Regions from separate parts of the Rouxiella sp. WC2420 genome, predicted to be linked through region 2. Evidence: predicted binding sites of a transcription regulator. Region 2 holds the regulator's gene; each other region holds the start of a gene.
The links. The regulator PurR, encoded in region 2, represses purine synthesis genes. The targets are predictions, from matches to a motif close to CANGCAAACGTTTGCNTG.
Positions count from the first base shown of each region.

Region 1: the regulator PurR is predicted to act here: its motif matches at 1,598-1,615, upstream of carA (glutamine-hydrolyzing carbamoyl-phosphate synthase small subunit).
Region 3: the regulator PurR is predicted to act here: its motif matches at 2,626-2,643, upstream of serA (phosphoglycerate dehydrogenase).

Region 1 covers NZ_CP165628.1:4,624,958-4,629,657, reverse strand. Annotated here, with positions in the region: gene dapB (4-hydroxy-tetrahydrodipicolinate reductase) at 540-1,361, shown strand; gene carA (glutamine-hydrolyzing carbamoyl-phosphate synthase small subunit) at 1,860-3,008, shown strand; gene carB (carbamoyl-phosphate synthase large subunit) at 3,025-4,700, shown strand, end outside.
Region 2 covers NZ_CP165628.1:3,411,358-3,416,057, forward strand. Annotated here, with positions in the region: gene AB3G37_RS15740 (Grx4 family monothiol glutaredoxin) at 1-293, opposite strand, end outside; gene AB3G37_RS15745 (C40 family peptidase) at 711-1,622, shown strand; gene purR (HTH-type transcriptional repressor PurR) at 2,011-3,036, shown strand; gene punR (DNA-binding transcriptional activator PunR) at 3,082-3,984, opposite strand; gene punC (purine nucleoside transporter PunC) at 4,154-4,700, shown strand, end outside.
Region 3 covers NZ_CP165628.1:801,097-805,796, reverse strand. Annotated here, with positions in the region: gene zapA (cell division protein ZapA) at 1-296, shown strand, start outside; RNA gene ssrS (6S RNA) at 357-539, shown strand; gene AB3G37_RS03830 (5-formyltetrahydrofolate cyclo-ligase) at 576-1,178, shown strand; gene serA (phosphoglycerate dehydrogenase) at 1,256-2,494, opposite strand; gene rpiA (ribose-5-phosphate isomerase RpiA) at 2,863-3,522, opposite strand; gene AB3G37_RS03815 (LysR family transcriptional regulator ArgP) at 3,711-4,613, shown strand; gene AB3G37_RS03810 (oxidative stress defense protein) at 4,615-4,700, opposite strand, start outside.

The DNA.
Region 1 (4,700 bases), 1.2 Mb from region 2:
TAACGAGCATTTAACAGCTACCTGGCAATTTGCCAAATTTAAAAATTGGTCTCAATTGCACGGTTAACTGATGATTAAAGAATAAATAACTAATTCAAGATGTTACCGCGCTTATAGTTCGGCTTATTTAATTTTGCCTTTACAATAATTGCACGACTTAGAATTAGTTGGCTATTTAGTAGCATAACGGTTGTGCAAAATCCAATAACGAAATATGAATTATTTATATCAGCGCACATAAATTGATCCAGTTGGCGACAGTTTGTAGCAGGAAAAACTGCGTTTGGATGATTATTCAGTTGACTGCATGATTATTCATTGAGGCGGTGGAGAGTGTTTGCAGCGTAAAAGTGCTGATTTATCTTGTCGTTGAGAGGACAAGTCCGACATTATCGCCTAAAGAGCGAAATAGATTTACTGATGCTGGCGCGCCTGTAACATAATTTTCTAATTATGAGGCAATTTCACTAGCCGTGGCGGGAGTGGGTCGTTAACCTGACTCTGTTTTACGGCAGCACACATTAATAAAGAGAGAAATTATGAGCAAAGCTGATATCCGCATGGCGATTGCCGGTTCCGGTGGGCGCATGGGCCGCCAGCTAATTCAGGCCGTACAGCAGGCTGAAGGCGTAGTACTGGGCGCGGCGTTGGAACGCAAAGGTTCTTCATTAGTTGGCACCGATGCAGGCGAACTGGCGGGCGTGGGCGTAGCTAACGTGATCGTAAGCGATAGCCTGGAAGCGGTAGTGGAAGATTTCGATATCTTGATCGACTTTACCCGTCCTGAAGGCACGCTGGATCACTTGAGTTTCTGCGTTAAGCACGGCAAAGGCATTATTATTGGCACCACAGGGTTTGACGACGCCGGTAAGGCTGCTATCAAGCAGGCTGCAAGCAATATTCCGGTAGTGTTTGCCGCTAACTTTAGCGTTGGCGTCAACGTAGTGCTTAAACTGCTTGAGAAAGCCGCCAAAGTCATGGGTGACTATACCGATATTGAAATCGTAGAAGCTCACCATCGCCATAAGGTCGATGCGCCATCTGGCACCGCATTGGCTATGGGTGAGGCAATCGCTGGTGCGTTGGGCCGTGATTTAAAAGACTGCGCAGTGTATGCCCGTGAAGGTTATACCGGCGAGCGCGATCCGATGAGTATCGGTTTCGCCACCATTCGCGCAGGCGATATCGTTGGCGAACATACTGCCATGTTTGCTGATATTGGCGAGCGTGTCGAGATTACTCACAAGGCTTCCAGCCGCATGACCTTCGCAAATGGCGCTGTTCGTGCAGGAAAGTGGGTATCATCGAAGAAAAATGGTCTATTTGATATGCGAGACGTCTTGGGTCTCGAAGATTTATAAGTTTTCCCAACAATCGTGATGTGGTTGTTTAATCATAATGTTTTGATAAAAGGGCAGTTTTTTTATTGCCCTTTTCTTTTTTCATTAAAATAGAGGATTGGCGTGGTTTTTATATTGAAATGACTATTACTATTGTTTTAGGACAGAATTTTTACCGTATTGGTTAATTAATAATCAGGTCATTTCCTTCAGATCGTCTAGACTGCTTAAAATATCCAGATTTCCAAACAAACCCCTTCGCAAACGTTTACTATGCATACTTATCCTGTCCTTTTATCGCTATTTGACACTCATTTACTTGAGTGGTGCAAAAAACAGTAAAATAATGGTGCTTTTGGTGGACAAACTCTGCGCCCATCATTAGAATGCGCCCAATTTGCCAAAAATTAGCTTTTAGGGTAGAAAAATTACCACTCTGAGTGCAATTTTTGCATTGATTAGGTCACCGGATCTGAATTAATATGCAAATATAATGATTGATTATTCTTGGAGGATGCTTTGATAAAGTCAGCGCTACTGGTTCTGGAAGACGGAACCCAATTCCACGGTCGGGCCATCGGGGCAGAGGGAACGGCAATAGGGGAAGTGGTCTTCAATACGTCGATGACCGGTTATCAAGAAATCATCACTGATCCTTCCTATTCCCGCCAGATCGTTACTCTTACTTATCCCCATATCGGCAATGTCGGCACTAACGCCGCTGATGAAGAATCCTCCGCAGTACACGCTCAAGGCCTGGTAATTCGCGACCTTCCTCTGATTGCCAGCAACTACCGTAATGAAGAAACCCTTTCTGACTACCTCAAACGTCACAACATTGTAGGCATCGCGGACATCGATACGCGTAAGCTGACTCGTTTGCTGAGTGAGAAGGGCGCGCAGAACGGTTGCATTATTGCGGGCGACGCGATTGATGCTGCATTGGCGTTGGAAAAAGCTAAAGCTTTCCCGGGCCTAAAAGGGATGGATCTGGCTAAAGAAGTCTCCACGCAAGAGTCTTATAGCTGGCAACAGGGTAGCTGGACTCTTGAAGGCGATTTGCCGGAAGCGAAGAAAGCTGAAGATTTACCCTTCCACGTTGTGGCTTACGATTACGGCGTGAAGCGCAACATTCTGCGCATGCTGGTTGACCGCGGCTGCCGCCTGACTGTTGTTCCGGCGCAAACGCCAGCGGAAGATGTGCTGAAACTCAATCCAGACGGCATCTTCCTGTCAAACGGACCGGGCGACCCTGAGCCGTGCGATTACGCCATCGAGGCTATCAAGACTTTCCTGACCACCGAAATTCCGGTGTTTGGTATCTGTCTGGGTCATCAGCTGCTGGCATTGGCAAGCGGCGCGAAAACCTCGAAAATGAAATTTGGCCATCATGGTGGCAACCATCCGGTTAAAAATATCGATAACAATACCGTGATGATTACTGCACAGAACCACGGTTTTGCGGTAGAAGAGGCGAGTCTGCCAGCCACGCTGCGCACCACGCATAAATCACTGTTCGACGGTACACTGCAAGGTTTGCATCGCACCGACAAGCCAGCGTTCAGCTTCCAGGGACACCCTGAAGCGAGCCCGGGTCCGCACGATGCAGCACCCTTGTTCGACCACTTTATCGAACTGATCGAAGCTTACCGTAACAGCGGCAAATAATTAACAGGAGCAGATAATGCCAAAACGTACAGACATAAAAAGCATTCTGATTCTGGGCGCGGGTCCGATTGTTATCGGACAGGCCTGCGAGTTTGACTACTCAGGTGCTCAGGCGTGTAAAGCGCTGCGCGAAGAAGGTTACCGCGTTATTCTGGTGAACTCTAACCCAGCTACCATCATGACTGACCCGGAAATGGCCGATGCAACCTACATCGAACCTATTCACTGGGAAGTTGTGCGTAAAATCATCGAGAAAGAGCGTCCAGACGCCGTGCTGCCTACCATGGGCGGCCAGACTGCGCTGAACTGTGCGCTGGAACTTGAGCGTCAGGGCGTGCTGGCAGAGTTTGGCGTGACCATGATTGGCGCGACTGCCGATGCTATCGACAAGGCAGAAGACCGTCGTCGCTTTGATATCGCGATGAAGAAAATCGGTTTGGGCACTGCTCGTTCAGGTATTGCTCACAACATGGAAGAAGCGCTGGTTATCGCGGCTGACGTTGGCTTCCCATGTATTATCCGTCCTTCCTTTACCATGGGCGGCACGGGCGGTGGCATCGCTTACAACCACGAAGAGTTCGAAGAGATTTGTACTCGTGGTCTGGACCTGTCACCCACCAAAGAGCTGCTGATTGACGAGTCGCTGATTGGCTGGAAAGAGTATGAGATGGAAGTGGTTCGCGATAAGAACGACAACTGTATCATCGTCTGCTCTATCGAAAACTTTGACGCAATGGGCATCCACACGGGTGACTCAATCACCGTGGCGCCTGCGCAGACGCTGACTGACAAAGAATATCAAATCATGCGTAACGCCTCATTGGCGGTACTGCGTGAAATCGGCGTTGAAACCGGTGGCTCAAACGTGCAGTTCTCGGTTAACCCGAAAGATGGCCGTCTGATTGTTATCGAAATGAACCCGCGCGTGTCGCGTTCTTCCGCTCTGGCCTCTAAAGCTACCGGCTTCCCGATTGCTAAAGTCGCGGCCAAGCTGGCGGTGGGTTACACCCTCGACGAGCTGATGAACGACATTACCGGTGGCAAAACTCCGGCCTCGTTTGAACCGTCTATCGACTACGTTGTGACTAAAATTCCTCGCTTTAACTTCGAGAAATTTGCCGGTGCCAACGACCGTCTGACTACACAGATGAAATCTGTCGGCGAAGTGATGGCAATTGGCCGTACTTTCCAGGAGTCGATGCAAAAAGCACTGCGCGGTCTGGAAGTGGGCGCCAGCGGTTTTGACCCCATTGTGAACCTGGAAGATCCAGAATCGTTGACCAAAATTCGTCATGAGCTGAAAGATGCCGGTTCTGACCGTATCTGGTACATCGCTGACGCTTTCCGCGCCGGTATGTCTCTGGACGCTATCTTCAACCTGACCAACGTTGACCGCTGGTTCCTGGTGCAGATTGAAGAGCTGGTTCAGCTGGAAGGCCAAGTGGCACAAGGCGGCATTAACGCACTGGATTACGGTTTCCTTCGCGTCCTCAAGCGTAAAGGCTTTGCCGACCTGCGTCTGGCCAAGCTTGCTGGCGTGGCTGAAAGCGAAATTCGCAAGCTGCGTCACAGCCTTAATCTGCACCCGGTTTATAAACGTGTTGATACCTGTGCGGCTGAATTCTCCACCGATACTGCTTACATGTACTCCACTTATGAAGAAGAGTGCGAGTCCAACCCAACCAATACCAA
Region 2 (4,700 bases):
TGCTGCAATTCGCCACGCTGATACATTTCAATCACGATATCACAACCGCCGACCAGCTCACCGTCAACCCACAGCTGTGGGAAAGTAGGCCAGTTGGCAAATTTTGGCATCTCGGCACGGATATCCGGATTTAGCAGAATATCAACATATGCGAAACGCTCACCACAGGCAGAAAGTGCCTGCACGGCCTGAGCAGAGAAACCGCAGCTTGGCAGTTTTGGAGAGCCCTTCATATAAAGAAGAATTGGGTTCTCGGAAACTTGCTGTTGGATCTTTTCAATAGTAGTGGTCATTTTATTGCTTCCTCAAGCCAGTAATTGGCTGTCACGGTCATTACTTATTTAATAAAAACACCAATTTTTATAGGGTTTTTATGTCTTAAACGGATGCATCGCTCTAATGTCAGTGATAGTATCCCTGATTGTTAAAACAGTGCAAAAATAAAGATGCATATAGAATAACATTTTTGTTCTGTGACTTTAACCCACTCGATCATTTAAGGATCTTTTGAATGATGTGAGTTTAACCCTATGAATATTGGTTAATTTTACAGCGCCATAGCTTAAAAAACGCGCTGAAAAAAAGTTATTAACTTTTACTCACAATATGAATTAGAATCGAAGCAATTCGTGCTGTTTTGTCTCCCGCTTTTGGGGAATACTGGGACATCTTTAGATGTTTAACTTCGGCCTAATATTGGTAGCGACGCCATGCGTTTAATGTTTACGCTTTTTGTGCTGCTGTTTACCCAGCTTTTTTTGAATTTGGCGCATGCTTCGCCAACGAATCGTGTTTCTGCTCAACAGGCAGAAAAGCACGTTAGTCAGGCAAAACCTGATGAGCGACGAAAGCGAAAAGTTGTAGCCAGAAGCAATAAAAAGTCAAAAATTGTTCCGGTCAAAGAACAATCAAAAGCCAAAGAACATAGCAAGACCAAAGAACCTGTTCATGCCAAAGCCGCGGTTGAGCACAAGCACCCTACCAGCACTAAGTTGGTGCGACGAAAGAACGAAAAACCGGTAGCAGCCCGACTTGCAAGTCACAAAACTGAAAAGCCGAAAAAAGAAATAACATCAATTACCCGTTCTCTTGCCACCACATCTAATGTGGTTTGTGCGAAAGACGGAAAAAAAGCTTACGGGCGACATCGTAAGCACCAGGCAAAAGCCGATACTTGCGCCCCCCTTACACTAAGCGCGGCACACAAGAAAAAGTATCTACATGCCAAAGAAACCGCGATGAACAAGCTGATGCACCAAGTTGGCAAACCTTATCGCTGGGGTGGAACCTCACCGAGTACCGGTTTCGACTGTAGTGGCCTGGTTTATTATGCCTACAAAGATTTGATGCGCATTAAAATGCCTCGCACCGCCAATGAAATGTACCATTTGCGCGACGCGGCCCCGATACAACGTGGTGAGCTTGAGTCAGGCGATCTGGTGTTCTTCAGAATTACCAAACGCGGCGCAGCAGATCACGTAGGTGTTTATCTCGGAAACGGTAAGTTTATTCAGTCACCGCGTACCGGAGAAGACATCAAAATCAGTTATCTGGCAGATAACTACTGGCAAGATCACTATGTAGGTGCACGCCGCGTAATGACGCCAAAAACGATTCGTTAAATAATGATTTCTCGCTTAACACCTGTGAATAGCATTTAACGAATGGTTTAAATTTAACGCCGTCGGCGGAATAGATAAAATAGTCAAGGGCGATTTCTGCGATAAGAAATCGCCCTTTTTGTTTCCTCATTCCCTCATTTAAGCCATTCAATGCGCTGAGTTAAGGCGAAAACACAAATTTGGCTTCCCCTTTTTTAAGATATAAGAGAAAATTAGCGGTTACCACGCTGTGTGCCCGGCCGTAGTTGACCGACGCTTCTTTCAGGCCCTCCTGGAACCATCCAACGATTTGACTGCATAAAATGATTTACGCAGTTGAATGCACGCAGGCAAACGATTAACAAAAAACTAACGTGCTGGAAAGGGTTAGTTCAGGAGTGATTTTTACATGGCCACGATCAAAGATGTCGCTAAGCGCGCAGGTGTTTCGACTACAACCGTGTCGCACGTCATCAATAAAACCCGTTTCGTCGCCGAAGAAACCAAAGCTGCAGTCCGCGCAGCCATTAAAGATTTGCACTATTCCCCGAGTGCCGTAGCGCGCAGTCTGAAGGTTAATAATACAAAAACCATTGGACTGCTGGCGACCTCAAGCGAAGCGCCCTACTTTGCAGAAGTTATTGAGGCTGTAGAGAACAGCTGCTTCGCCAAAGGCTATACGCTTATCTTATGTAATTCGCACAATGATCTGGAAAAACAGAAAGCCTATCTACAGATGCTGGCGCAAAAGCGCGTCGATGGCCTGCTGGTAATGTGTGCTGAATACCCGGATGAACTGCTGGCAATGTTAGAAGAGTACCGCTCGATCCCGATGGTCGTTATGGACTGGGGCGAAGCACAGAATGACTTCACTGACTCAATTATCGATAACGCCTTTGCGGGGGGGTATCTTGCTGGCCGCTATCTTATCGAACGCGGTCATCGTGACATTGGCGCGATCCCGGGACAACTGAACCGCAACACCGGCGGCGGTCGTTATCGTGGTTTCTTGAAAGCATTGAGCGAAGCGAATATTCCAGTTCGCGATGAATGGGTCGTGCAGGGTGATTTTGAACCAGAATCTGGCTATCAGGCAATGCAACAGATTCTCAATCAGAAACAGCGACCTACTGCCGTATTCTGCGGCGGTGACGTAATGGCGATGGGCGCAATCTGCGCTGCCGATGAAATGGGCCTGCGCGTTCCGCAAGATATCTCGGTGATGGGTTACGATAACCTGCGAAACGCGCGTTATTTCTCTCCGGCACTGACTACGGTTCATCAGCCGAAAGAGCGTCTGGGCGAAATGGCCTTTACTATGCTGCTCGACCGCATTATCAGCAAACGCGAAGTTCAGCAGACTATCGAAGTCAAACCGAAACTGGTTGAAAGGCGCTCGGTTGCCGATGGTCCATTCCGCGACTATCGCCGTTAATTTCTGCCCTGCAATTAAAACACGTCTGCTCTTACAGGCGTGTTTTTACCTCAACCACTCCTGATTCAACGTTTCACTGTCACCTAAATAATTGAGCAGCCAGTCCAGCGCAGGCGAGTGATTTTTCTGGTCCCAAGTCAGGCAGCAAGGGCTCTCGGGGAAACTGTTAGCCAATTTCAACACCGCCAGCTTGTTCTCGGTGATTTCCCTTTCTACCATGTGCACTGGCAGCATGCCGACACACAGCCCCTCGCATAAGCAGTCAATCGCACAGGTCCAGTCAGGCACCACTAGCCGCCGCTGATTGTCCAGTGTCCAGGTATCGCGTTTAGGCAAGTTTCTTGAGGTATCTTCAATACATAGCGCAGGGTAAGGTCTTAATGCTTCGTCGTCCAGAGCCTGCTGCTGCTCGGCCAAAGGATGTTTTGCGCTGACCACACAGTGCCACGGCAGTGTCCCCATGTCGCGGAAACTGAAACGGCCGCCAACCGGCACTGCGCTAGTGGCTCCAATAGCGACGTCCGCACGATCGTCTGCCAGCGCGTCCCAAACCCCGTTAAATACTTCGCCCTGAATCTGCAGTTCTGTATCGGGAAAAGCGCGATAGAAATCGACCACCAGCTGCCTGACTCGGCGCGGCTTGACGATACGGTCAACGGCAACCCGCAGCTGCCCGCTCCAGCCATTGGCCACCTGCTGGCATTGACGCCTGGTGGATAGCATTTTTTTGATAAGTATGCGAGCTTCATCAACAAAAAGCCGACCCGCAGGTGTCAACTCTACATCACGATGGCGTCTGTGAAACAGAGGCACGGCCAGCCATTCCTCCAACTGCCGCACTTGATAACTAATAGCCGATGGAACTCGGTTAAGCTCCTGCGCGGCGGCAGTAAAGCTGCCATTTCTGGCAACGGCGTCCACCACTTCCAGTGAATATTCAGACCACATGCCGCCCTCCTTTCTGCTTGCACATCACTTCACCCTTCTGCTTTCAAATTTTTTAATCGCATAGTGCAAATATTAACGTTTCACAACCACTAAGCCAAGCAGATACACTCCCGTGCTTCAAGTACCCTACGATACTTTTGACTGCTTTTTAGATTAATAAGAGAACATCATGAAACCCTCATTTGGATTTTTACTTTATCTTGCCGGCTTGAGCATGCTTGGCTTTTTAGCCACCGATATGTATTTGCCCGCATTTGGCAGCATGCAGGAAAACCTGGCGACCTCAGCCAGCGCCATAAGCTCAAGCCTGAGCATTTTCCTTGGCGGTTTTGCCGTCGCTCAGCTGTTTTGGGGCCCGTTGTCGGATCGTTTTGGCCGCCGCCCGATCTTGCTGAGCGGGCTGGGCCTGTTCTCAATGAGCTGTCTGGGGATGATTTGGGTACAGAGTAGCGAACTGTTACTGGTGCTGCGTTTTTTACAGGCAGTCGGCGTTTGTGCAGCGGCGGTAAGCTGGCAGGCTCTCGTCGTAGATCGCTACTCTTCTGAGGTAGCCAAGCGCACCTTTGCCAGCATCATGCCGCTGGTGGCGCTCTCTCCAGCTTTGGCCCCGCTAGTCGGCGCCTATGTGCTTAATCATTTCAATTGGCGGGTTATATTTGCCTTGCTGCTGGTGATCGGCGCGCTGCTGCTGTTCTTTACTTTGACATTAAAAGAAT
Region 3 (4,700 bases), 2.6 Mb from region 2:
GTCGCTCATTAAGAGTAAATTGTCCGCCAGAACAACAAGAAGCGTTGAACATGGCTGCAGAGGATCTTAATCAGCGGTTGCAAGATCTTAAAGTTCGCACTAGAGTCACAAATACAGAGCAACTAGTATTTATCGCGGCATTGAACGTCTGTCACGAACTTGCTCAAGAACGCTTGAAAACTCGCGATTATGCCTCCAATATGGAACAGCGTATTCGGATGTTGCAACAAACCATCGAGCAGGCTTTGCTCGAACAAGGACGCATCACTGAACGTGAAGGGGCGCCTTTCGAATAAGTCAAGCTGTTGATATTTATCTCTTTCTATGAGAGACTGTGTCCACAGTAAGAATACAAAATTTCTCTGAGATGTTTGCCAGCGGGCCCGTCCCCTGAGCCGATAATTAGTACCAACAGAATGTGATGATCCGCAATCGGTGCGCATGCTCGGTCCGCCGAGAAGCCTAAAGATTGTGACTGAACGTTCACCTTGAACCATGGGTTCAAGGGTTACAGCCTGCGGCGGCATCTCGGAGATTCCCCTTTCTCCCCTGCAATATTTTCTCTGGCTTTCTCTATGTCTTTTACAGCTCAACACGCGCTGGTCAGGCAGGCGATTCGTACCGAAGTACGTCAGCGCAGAAAACAACTTACCCAGCAGCAACAGCAAGTCTTTGCCTTTCAGGCAACTCAGCGTATTGCCCGTCATCCCAAAGTTCAGCAAGCTAAAACGCTGTCAGTGTTCCTGTCGTTTGATGGCGAACTCGACACTTCTCCGCTGATCGACCGCCTGTGGCAAGACGGCAAACGACTGTGTCTTCCAGTGCTGCATCCATTCACCGAGGGACATTTACTGTTCTTAAACTACCGTCCTGGCACCAAACTGGTACGGAATCGTCTGAATATTTTCGAGCCGGAGCTGGACGTTCGCGAGATTTTGCCGCTCGGCGAACTGGATATCATCCTGACACCGCTGGTCGCCTTTGACTCAACCGGTCAACGGCTCGGCATGGGCGGTGGCTTTTACGATCGCACCCTGCAAAACTGGCGCGAAAAAGGCCCCTATCCGATCGGCATTGCCCATGACTGTCAACAGGTTGACACACTGCCTAGCGAAGAGTGGGACATTCCGCTACCGGAAATTCTCACCCCAAATCACAGCTGGCAGTGGATAAGCTAAACGCTGGAATGCAAAAAGGGCCTCAATTGAGGCCCTTTTGTTTTGCTTAACAATTTTTAGAACAAGCGTTAAGCAGATTAGTACAGCAGGCGAGCACGAATGGTGCCCGGAATGCCTTTCATCAGCTGCAATGCGGTGTCGACCGTTTCAACGTCGGCTTCAACGTCGATAACCACGTAGCCCACTTCAGGGCTGGTTTGCAGATACTGAGCGGCAATGTTGATACCCTGCTCGGCGAAGATTTTGTTGATGCTGGTCAGCATGCCAGGACGGTTTTCGTGGATGTGCAACAGGCGACTGGCATTTTTGCCGTGCATCGGCAGCGAAGCTTCCGGGAAGTTAACCGCTGACAGCGTTGAACCGTTGTCAGAGTATTTCGCCAGTTTACCCGCCACTTCCAGACCAATACCTTCCTGCGCTTCCATGGTAGAACCACCAATGTGCGGAGTCAGGATCACGTTATCGAATTCACACAATGGTGAAATAAACGGATCGCTGTTAGTCGCTGGCTCTTCAGGGAATACGTCGATAGCCGCGCCAGAAAGATGCTTGCTGCGCAGCGATTCACACAGCGCCGGGATATCAATAACCGTGCCGCGTGAGGCGTTGATCAGCAGTGAGCCCGGTTTCATCTGTGCCAGCTGTTCTACGCTAATCATGTCTTTGGTATTAGCGGTTTCTGGCACGTGCAGGGTCACGACATCGCTGGTATTCAGCAATTCATTCAGTGTCGGGATCTGTTGCGCGTTGCCCAGTGGCAGTTTGCTTTCGGTGTCATAGAAGAAAACGCGCATGCCCAGGCCTTCCGCCAGGATGCCGAGCTGAGTGCCGATGTGGCCGTAACCAATGATGCCCAGACGCTTGCCACGCGCTTCATAAGAACCTACAGCAAGTTTGTTCCAGATACCGCGGTGTGCTTTGGCGTTGGCTGCAGGAATACCACGCATCAGCAGCAGCATTTCACCCAGCACCATTTCTGCTACAGAACGGGTGTTGGAGAACGGCGCGTTGAACACGGGAATACCGCGCTTGGTCGCAGAGTTCAGGCTTACCTGGTTGGTGCCGATACAGAAACAACCGACGGCAACCAGTTTTTCAGCAGCGGCAAAGACTTCTTCGGTCAGTTGGGTACGGGATCGGATCCCTACGAAATGAGCATCACGGATCGACTCTTTCAGCGCTTCGGTATCCAGCGCTCCTTTATGAAATTCAATATTGGTATAACCAGCGGCGTGAAGGGTGTCGATCGCACTTTGGTGAACACCTTCAACCAGCAGAAACTTAATTTTGTCTTTTCCGAGTGATACTTTTGCCATTTCCCGACCCTACTGTTTTATTCATACCGGCAGTAATGCATACCGAAAGTGATTTTCATGCTGAATGCAGACTTCAGAAGTCACTGCTTTATGCAGTTCACAGTCAACATAACAAAATTTTTGCGTGGGGCAATACAAACGATTGCCTGCCCCATAGCACAAGCCCTGAGCGGCTTGGCATTTTTCAGAACTAAACACTCACAATGCAGGCCATGCCGGAGGTAAACATTAAAACTGCGCAGTTATGTGACATAAGTCACCAAATTCGCCGCTTTAAATAAAAGATGATTCAATCTAAAAATTATCATCTTCATAACATTGCATTATGGCTAGCCATCAAGGCAGAGCTTCTGCTTATCGAAAAACGACTATTTAACGATTTTTTTAACGCCGTCCGCCGTACCTACCAGCGCGACATCTGCACCACGATTGGCAAACAGGCCGACGGTTACCACACCGGCAATGCTGTTGATCTTGTTTTCCAGCGCGATGGCGTCGAGGATTTCCAGATTGTGCACGTCGAGGATTACGTTTCCATTGTCAGTGACGACATTCTGTCGATACTCCGGCAAGCCGCCAAGTTTGACCAGTTCACGAGCCACGTAGGAGCGAGCCATCGGAATGACTTCAACCGGCAGCGGGAATTTACCCAGCACGTCGACCTGCTTGGAGGCGTCAACGATGCATACAAACTTGCGCGCGATGGCAGAGATGATTTTTTCACGAGTCAACGCCGCGCCGCCGCCTTTGATCATCTGCATGTGGCCATTGATCTCGTCGGCACCGTCAACGTAAACGTCTAACTCATCGACTTCATTGGTATCAAAAACGTGAATGCCGTAGGCTTTAAGCTTGGCGGTCGAAGCTTCGGAACTCGACACCGCACCTTCAATCTGATGTTTAATCGAAGCCAGCGCGTCGATAAAGTGCGCCGCCGTTGTCCCGGTGCCGACGCCAACAATAGTACCCGGCGTGACATACTCCAGCGCAGCCCAACCTACCGCTTTTTTCAATTCATCTTGAGTCATAATGATTTCTCTCTGGCAAACAACCCGACGTTGTTGAAGTGTGAGTAGTATAAAGCAAGGCTCGAAGGAACGGTGAGCAGACTCTCACAGGAAAAGCATAAGATTTTGTGCGCCACAAATTTAAACAAACTGTGGCATAGTGTCTGAATATGTACTAAATCCCGAACGAGCCAAGGAATAGATTTTCGATGAAACGCCCAGACTATAGAACGCTGCAAGCGCTGGACGCCGTGATCCGTGAACGCGGTTTTGAACGCGCGGCACAAAAGCTGTGCATTACCCAATCCGCGGTTTCGCAACGAATTAAACAGTTGGAAAATTTATTTGGTCAGCCTCTGCTGGTGCGAACCGTGCCGCCTCGACCGACCGAACAGGGTCAAAAGCTGCTGGCGCTGCTGCATCAGGTTGAATTACTCGAAGAAGAGTGGCTCGGCAGTGACAATACGAATGACAGCAATGACACGCCGCTGCTGCTGTCGCTAGCGGTCAATGCCGACAGTCTGGCAACCTGGCTGTTACCGGCGTTGAAATCCGTATTGGTCGACTCGCCAATTCGTTTAAATCTGCAGGTTGAAGACGAAACCCGCACCCAGGAACGCCTGCGTCGTGGTGAAGTGGTAGGTGCAGTCAGTATCCAGCCGCAGCCGTTACCGAGCTGCCTGGTGGATCAACTCGGAGCGCTAGACTACCTGTTTGTAGCCTCAAAAGGTTTCGCCGAACGCTATTTCCCCAACGGCGTCACGCGTTCTGCACTGCTGAAAGCCCCCGCGGTGGCGTTTGACCATCTTGATGATATGCATCAGGCATTTTTACAACAAAACTTCGACCTATCGCCGGGCAGCGTGCCCTGCCATATCGTGAACTCGTCCGAGGCTTTTGTGCAACTGGCGCGCCAAGGCACCACCTGCTGTATGATCCCGCATTTGCAGATTGAGAGAGAGTTGGAAAGCGGTGAGTTAATCGATTTGACGCCGGGATTGTTCCAGCGTCGTATGCTGTTCTGGCACCGATTCGCGCCGGAAAGCCGCATGATGAGAAAAGTCACTGACGCCCTTTTGGCACACGGGCGTCAGGTTTTACGTCAAGACTGATTTACTTTTCGTTCTTCAGCTCGAAAACAACATCGACCTGATCGTCAAAGTGAATGCTTTGCTGCTCGTAGGTTTGAGCGGCATCAC